DNA from 2 places in the Aeromonas sp. 25-248 genome. Region 1 is predicted to be linked to the other one. Evidence: predicted binding sites of a transcription regulator. Region 1 holds the regulator's gene; the other holds the start of a gene.
The links. The regulator sigma-54, encoded in region 1, starts transcription at its own class of promoters, with help from an activator protein. The targets are predictions, from matches to a motif close to TGGCACNGTTTTNGCTT.
Positions count from the first base shown of each region.

Region 2: ACVDHI_RS13400 (superinfection exclusion B family protein) is a predicted target of sigma-54. The motif match lies at 1,883-1,899, and genes of this name have one in related genera.

Region 1 is NZ_JBRKTB010000008.1:13,455-17,402, reverse strand. It holds gene rapZ (RNase adapter RapZ) at 1-849, opposite strand, end outside; gene ptsN (PTS IIA-like nitrogen regulatory protein PtsN) at 890-1,336, opposite strand; gene hpf (ribosome hibernation promoting factor) at 1,339-1,626, opposite strand; gene ACVDHI_RS12700 (RNA polymerase factor sigma-54) at 1,647-3,086, opposite strand; gene lptB (LPS export ABC transporter ATP-binding protein) at 3,152-3,877, opposite strand; gene lptA (lipopolysaccharide transport periplasmic protein LptA) at 3,890-3,948, opposite strand, start outside.
Region 2 is NZ_JBRKTB010000008.1:148,264-152,211, forward strand. It holds gene ansB (L-asparaginase 2) at 1-472, shown strand, start outside; gene ACVDHI_RS13395 (sodium:calcium antiporter) at 567-1,553, opposite strand; yybP-ykoY riboswitch at 1,642-1,749, opposite strand; gene ACVDHI_RS13400 (superinfection exclusion B family protein) at 1,941-2,528, shown strand; gene ACVDHI_RS13405 (methylglyoxal synthase) at 2,593-3,051, opposite strand; gene bfr (bacterioferritin) at 3,318-3,797, opposite strand; gene ACVDHI_RS13415 (bacterioferritin-associated ferredoxin) at 3,929-3,948, opposite strand, start outside.

The DNA.
Region 1 (3,948 bases):
CTTGTCCAACGTGCGATGGCGGATCTGCACGTTCTTGCCAAGCAACCGGAATGCGCTGGCCAGCCGCTCGGCGATGAACACCGAGCGGTGTTGTCCGCCGGTACAGCCGATCCCGACGGTCACATAGCTGCGATTGTTGCGCTCCAGGTGGGGCAACCAGGTCCCCAGCATATTCTCGATCTGCTGGATGAACAGCATGACATCCGGCTGGCTGGAGAGGTAGTTGGCCACGGGCTCATCCTTGCCGGTGAAGGGCTTGAGCTCCGGGATCCAGTGCGGGTTGGGCAGGAAACGGGCGTCGAACACGAAGTCCGCATCCTTGGGAATGCCGTACTTGAAGCCGAATGACTCGAACACCAGCACCAGCTCGTTCTCTTTCTTGCCGAGCACCCGGGTTTTGATGAGCTCGCTGAGATCGTGAATGCTGAGGTTGGTGGTGTCGATGCGCAGGTCGGCGGTCGAGGAGAGCGGTGCCAGCAGGTGGGTCTCTTCCCGGATCGCCTCGTCCAGCGAAAGCTTGTTGCGGGACAGAGGATGCAGACGGCGGCTCTCACCGTAGCGTTTGAGCAGGGTCGCGTTGTCCGCATCGAAGAAGAAGCTCGAAAACTTGACTCGCCCCTCGTTGCGCACCTGGCTCAGCAGGTTCTCCAGCCTGTCTGCCTGGGCAGGCAGGTTGCGCACGTCGATGCTGACAGCCAGTTTGTCATACTGGCTCTCCACCGACACGATCAACTGGGGCAGCAGGTTGACCGGCAGGTTGTCCACGCAGTAGTACCCGAGATCCTCGAGCACCCTCAGGGCCACCGTCTTGCCGGAGCCCGAACGACCGCTTACTACTATTAACTGCATCTTGTCCCCTCACGCCAACGTGGCTGTGTCAGACCCGGCCTCAGGCCGACGTCATGATCTGATAGAGTTCTTCGTCGCTGGTCGCCTGGCGCAGCTGGCGGCAGACGGCCTTGTCACCCAGTTTGGATGCCATCAGGGAAAGAGTCTTGAGGTGCTGCTTGCACTCGCTTTCCGGCACCAGCAATGCAAAGAGCAGGTCAACCGGTTGATTGTCGATAGAATCGAAAGGGATGGGCTCGGAGAAGGTCATCAACACGGCGGTCGGCGCGAAGGCGTCGTCAATCCGGCCGTGGGGGATGGCGATACCGGCTCCGATCCCGGTACTACCCATCTTTTCTCGCGCCAGCAGGCTTTCAAACAGGACCTGGCGGGAAGCGCCGAGGCGCTCTGCGGCCAGTTCACTGATGATCTCGAGCGCGCGTTTCTTGCTGGTACAAGGGACCGCACTCTTGGTGCAGTCCCGACTCAGTATGTGTTCAAGTTGCATAGTTATTTTTGATTTAACTTATCTTTGTGCTTGATGATCTGCCGATCCAGTTTATCCAGCAGGGTATCAATCGCCGCATACATGTCGGCATGCTGCGAATTGGCGAACACCTCTCCCCCGCTGACATGCAGCTTGGCTTCGGCGATCTGGTTCAGTTTTTCGACGCTCAACACCACGTGTACGTTGTTGATATGGTCAAAGTGACGCTCGAGTTTGGCAAATTTGTTGTTCACATAATCACGCAGAGCTTCGGTAATCTCGACATGGTGTCCGGTCAGGTTAATTTGCATAACGTCTTCCTTTTGTTTGCCTAAACCAGGCGTTTGCGCTGATTGGATGGCGGGATCAACAAGGATTCACGGTACTTTGCGATCGTGCGTCTCGCCACCATAATACCCTGTTCGGCCAGCAAATCCGCGATCTTGCTATCACTAAGCGGCTTGGCGGGGTTTTCCGCCGTCACCAGCTTCTTGATCAGGGCGCGAATAGCGGTCGATGAGCACTCTCCTCCTCCCTCCGTATTGACGTGACTGGAGAAAAAAAACTTCAGTTCAAAAATGCCGCGGGGCGTATGCATGTACTTCTGGGTCGTGACCCGTGAAATGGTCGACTCATGCATCTCCACCGCTTCCGCGATGTCGTTGAGTACCATGGGTTTCATGGCCTCTTCGCCGTACTCGAAAAAGCCCTGCTGCTGCTCGACGATGCAGCTGGCCACCTTGAGCAGGGTGTCGTTACGACTCTCCAGGCTCTTGATGAACCACTTGGCCTCCTGCAAATGAGAACGGATGAACTGGGTATCCGTGCTGCTGCGGGCATTGCGCGCCATGGCCGCATAGGCCTCGTTGACACGGATGCGCGGAGCAGAATCCGGATTGAGTTCAACCACCCACTTGCTACCCTTCTTGACCACGGACACATCCGGGATCACGTACTGGGATTCACTCTGGATGATGCCGTTGCCGGGTCTGGGCTCCAGTTGCTGGATGAGATCCAGCACCTCCTTGAGATCGCTCTCCTTGAGGCGGGTCTTGCGAGCCAGGGTGCGGTAGTCGCGATTGCCGAGCAGGTCCATGTGTTCGCGGATCACCTCTCTGGCTTCGTCGAGCCAGGGCAGGTCCGGCGAATACTGGCCGAGCTGGATCAGCAGACACTCTTGCACCGAACGGGCGGCGATGCCGACCGGATCGAAATGCTGCACCCGCTTGAGCACGGCTTCTATCTCATCCAGTTCGACTTCTACCTCCTCGCTGCTGACTGCAGCCTGAATATCCTCGAGGGTGGCAGTCAGATACCCGGATTCGTCGATAGCATCGATGATGGCAAGGGCGATGGCAGCATCCACATCACTGAACGGGGTGAGCCGCATCTGCCACAGCAGGTAGTCCTGCAGGTTCTCGGTGGTCTCCCCCTGATAGACGCTGTCTTCCCCGTCATGGATGGGGCCTGCACTCTGGGCCGTACCGGCCGAGTAGACCTCGTCCCAGGTGGTGTCCACCGGCAGTTCATCCGGCATGCTCTCCTGGGCCATGGCATCGCTGGAGTCGAGTTGACTGGCGTCCTGTGTCTCTGTCTGACTGGTTTCCTGCGCCTCGTTCTCCTCTTGCTCCAGCAAGGGGTTGTTGTCGAGCGCTTGCTGAATTTCCTGCTGGAGTTCCAGGGTGGAGAGCTGGAGCAGACGAATCGCTTGTTGTAATTGTGGCGTCATGGTCAGGGACTGACCGAGACGCAACTGTAATGTCGGCTTCATCTACGTCGGGATATCCTTATGTTCAGCGAGGCAGTCACCTAACAAAAATGAGGGGTGCCCCCTTACTATAGACTGAATTGATCGCCCAAATAGACGCGCTTGACCTGCTCATCGGCGAGGATATCGGCCGGCGCGCCCTCGGCAATCATCTTGCCGTGGCTGACGATGTAGGCCTTCTCGCACACATCCAGCGTCTCTCTGACGTTGTGGTCCGTTATCAGCACACCCAACCCGCGTTCTTTCAGATGCTGGATGATCTTTTTGATATCGATGACTGAAATAGGATCAACACCTGCGAAGGGCTCATCGAGCAGAATGAATCTCGGCTCTGCCGCCAGCGCCCGGGCGATTTCCACCCGGCGCCGCTCCCCACCCGAGAGGCTCTGGCCCAGGCTGTCGCGGATATGGGTGATATTGAACTCTTCCAGCAACTGTTCGACCTTATCTTCCCGCTCTTCGCGGCTCAACCCCTTGCGGGTCTGCATGACCCCCATCAAGTTGTCGAACACCGACAGGCGCCGGAAGATGGAGGCCTCCTGAGGCAGATAGCCGATGCCATTGCGGGCACGGATATGCATGGGCTGCAGGCTGATGTCCTGCTCGTCGATGGTGATGAGGCCGGCATCCCGCTGCACCAGGCCCACGATCATGTAGAAGGAGGTCGTCTTGCCCGCGCCGTTCGGGCCGAGCAGGCCCACGATCTGGCCCGTTCCCACCTCCAGGCTCACATCGCTGACCACCATGCGGCGCTTGTAGCTCTTTTGCAGACCCGTTGCTTTTAACACTGCCATGGCTGTTGTTTCCTACTTCTTCTGATCGGCGGGTTTGTCAAAGTTCTCCACCTGATCCGGCAGGAACACCG
Region 2 (3,948 bases), 130 kb from region 1:
CTTCGCCTCCCCCAACTTCGGCCCGCTCGGCTACATCCACAACGGCAAGATCGACTACCAGCGCAGCCCGGCCCGCCAGCACACCAGCAAGACCCCGTTCGACGTGAGCAAGCTCGACAAGTTGCCCCAGGTCGGCATCGTCTACAGCTACGCCAACGCCTCGGACCTGCCGGCCAAGGCCCTGGTGGATGCCAAGTTTGACGGCATCGTCAGCGCCGGGGTGGGCAACGGCAACCTCTACCACACCCTGTTCGACACCCTGGCCAAGGCGAGCAAGGACGGCATTCGCGTGGTGCGCTCCGCCCGCGTGCCGACCGGCTCCACCACCCTGGATGCGGAGATCGATGATGCCAAGTACGGCTTCGTCGCCGCCGAGACCCTCAACCCGCAGAAGGCGCGGGTGCTGCTGATGCTCGCCCTGACCCAGAGCAAGGATCCGGCCCAGATCCAGCGCTGGTTCCAGCAGTTCTAAGACCTCGGCTCGGCCTGATTGACACTACCCCGTGAGATGAAGGGCAGGATGGGATCCTGCCCTTTCTTGTTGCGCCAGAGGCAGATGCCGGCCCTCAGCTCATCATCAGCCAGCCGCAGAAACCCAGGTAAACCAGCCCCACCAGGGCGAGCCTGCCCGCTGTCATCCGCTCCCGACTGAACCCCCACCACAGCAGCGCGACCGCCAGCAGCGTCACCAGGGAGGAGGCCATCATGGTGCTGTCCAGCAGCCAGGGGGTGAACAGCAGGCAGAACGCCTTGGGAATGGTGCCCTGGATCATCATGGCCCCCGAGATATTCGCCAGTGCCAGCCGGTGTTTGCCCTGCCGCACCCAGATGAGCACGTTCATCAGCTCGGGCATTTCGGTGGCCACCGGGCTCAGCAGCAGGGCCGCCAGCACCGGCGAGAGACCGAACAGCTCGCCCATGCTCTCCAGCTGGTGAACGAACAGCTGGGCCGCCAGCGCCACCACACCGAGCGCCACCAGGGTTTGCAGCAGCACCTTGCCGAGCGCCGGGATCCTGGCGTGCGGATCCAGCTTGAGGGGGGAGGGCAATTCGGCATCGTGGCTGTCGGTCTGTTTCAGCTCACGTCGCACATAGAGGAGGTAGATCAGCACGAACAGGGGGGCCAGCCAGGTTTTACCGGTGAAGGCCATCATGCCAAGCAGCACGGCCAACAGGAAGGTGCCGGCAAACCAGGCCTGATCGCGGCCTATCTCCCGCTGCACCTCGCTATTGATGGCTCTGTGCTCCCGGTTCATGCACAGCAGCAGGGTCACGCCAACGGCGGCATAGCCAAGGGTGGAGAGCACTAGGGGACCGCCGAGGGCCGCACCTATGCCTATCTGCTGCTGGGCGGGGGCATCCCCCATCAGCAGGGCGGTCAGGGTGACGATGCATTCGGGCAGGGCCGTGCCGAGGGCGGCTAGCAGAGAACCGGTGGCGCTTTGGGACAGTTTGAAATGATGGCCGGTCCATTCGATGCCGTTGACGAAGTATCCGCAGGACAGATAGATGGTGACGGCAGAGATCAGAAATAACAGCAAGGTTATCAGCATGATGAGTAACCGCCAGGCGAGCAGAACAACCGATGGACCCGATACGGCTCGCCCGGCTGGCGTGCGTATCGAGGCCAAAGGTCTTGCAGGACGACAGGTGCTATCGCCGCCCATGCCATGGATCTGCGGATCCAAGAGTGTTGACATGGGCCCTGCCCGGATTTCGGGCGGGTTGCTACTCCCCAGTGACAGTGCGGGCTTTTTACCAAGTGGCTCGGTGAGTCGCAAGGCCAACAGGAGATGATCCGCGCGACAAGTTGTAAAAGGATGTGACAACCCCCTCGACTCTCCCGTCCGGGATCCTGATCTTTTTACGGGGATCCTTGTGCTGGCACAGCGATTGCTACGAGTTGGCTACTGTCCACATTGACTTGGGAAGGGTGAACGATGAAACGGTGGATCCAACATTTTTACCAGCTTAATCGCCTCAACTGGCTGATGGTCTGGCTGCTGCTTTGCTGCAGCATCATCCTGCTGTTTCCGGCCGGATTGATGAAAGGTGCCGTGAGCCAGTGGGCCACGGCTCATGCGGCCTGGCTTGGGGTCGGCATGTTGATCGCCATCTCCTATTTCTGCAGTCAGGGCTTCCTGATCGCCTGGGAGTGGGCCTGTGACGAGTGGCAGTCCCGCCGCCAGCAGGATCAACTGGCCCAGATGATTGGCTTCCTCGACTTCAACGAGAAGGCGGTGCTGCGGGAGTTCGTACTGCAACGGAAAAGCGTCATAAACCTGCCGATCACCGAACCCGCCGTCAAAAACCTGATGGATGCCGGCGTGCTCACCTACGCCTACGGCAAGCCGACGCGAGAGAAGGAGGACGAGAACCAGATCCGCGCCCTGATGATCGCCCTGCCAGCGCGCCCTCTGCTGACCTACAAGGTTCTGGGGCTGTCGCGGGGCAAGATGAGCGACGAGCAGGTGGAGCAGATCATGAACGCCAGGCCCAAATTCGCGCAGAAAAGCCTCCAGCGCTGACCTTCTCCACCCATGAAAGAAAAGAGCCGGACATCTGTTCCGGCTCTTTGCTGTCTGGCGTTGCTTATTCGGTTCTGGCCTTGAGGTAGCCGGCGTAGTCGGGCACCTGGACGCTGAATGCCTGCTGCATGTGCGGGCTGTCCATGATGAAGTCCGCCGTCGCCTCGTTGGTGGCGACCGGGATGTTCCAGACGGCCGCGAGGCGCAGCAGGGCCTTGACGTCAGGATCGTGGGCGGCGGGATTGAGGGGATCCCAGAAGAAGATCATCACGTCTATCTTCCCTTCGGCGATGAGGGCGCCGAGCTGCTGATCCCCTCCCATGGGGCCGGAGAAGAGGCAGGTAATGGGCAGCTGCGCCTTCTTGCCGAGCAGGGTGCCCGTGGTGCCGGTCGCATAGAGATGGTGGAGCTTGAGCTCCTCCTTGCGGCGCAGCACCCAGTTCAGCAGAGGGGCTTTCATGTTGTCGTGAGCCACCAGGGCAACCCGTTTGTGGGGCGCCATCTCGCGTGCAATCAGTTCCATGGAGGTCATCCGTAGCAAAATGATGGGAATGGGGTCGTATCCTAATCGAAAGCGGCGCCTGCCGCTGCCCCATGCATCGTAACTGTGATCCCGGAGGTGGTTCAATCTGGCGCCTGCCATCCTGCCATCCTGCCATCCTGCCATCCTCTGGCCTGCCTTGTCAGCAGCCAGGTTGGCTACCGTATCGTTGGGCAAGATCTCTGCCGCTGGCGCCATGAAAAAACCCGCCTGGGCGGGTTGGGATTGTCTCTTGATGTCATCTAGATTCAGGATGACTCGGCATGGAGCTGGGATTGCTGGTAGTTTTCCAGACCGATACGTGCGATGAGATCGAGCTGGGTTTCCAGCCAGTCCACATGCTCCTCTTCATCCTCCAGGATCTCCTGGAACAGGTCACGGCTGACGTAGTCCTGCACGGACTCGGCATAGGTGATGGCGACTTTCAGGTCGGGGATGGCGTCCATCTCCAGAGACAAGTCACAGCGCAGCATCTCTTCCACCGTCTCACCGATGCGCAGCTTGCCCAGATCCTGCAAGTTGGGCAGCCCTTCCAGAAACAGCACCCGCTTGACCAGCTCGTCGGCATGTTTCATCTCATCGATGGATTCGTGATACTCCTTGTGCCCCAGCCCCTTGAGGCCCCAGTCATCATAGATGCGGGCATGCAGGAAGTATTGGTTGATGGCAACCAGCTCATTGGCCAGCACCTTGTTGAGGTGGGCAATGATTTTGGGATCTCCTTTCATCGACATTACTCCTCGTGTTCGAGCCTAGGCAACGATCACTAGAGCTTAGTCCAGAAACATGACCATAACGTGATGGGGAAAGTCGTCCCCTGGAGGGCAGAAGGAGAGATGAAGACGAGAAGTCGGCGGTTTTACGCCACTTCGTAATAGA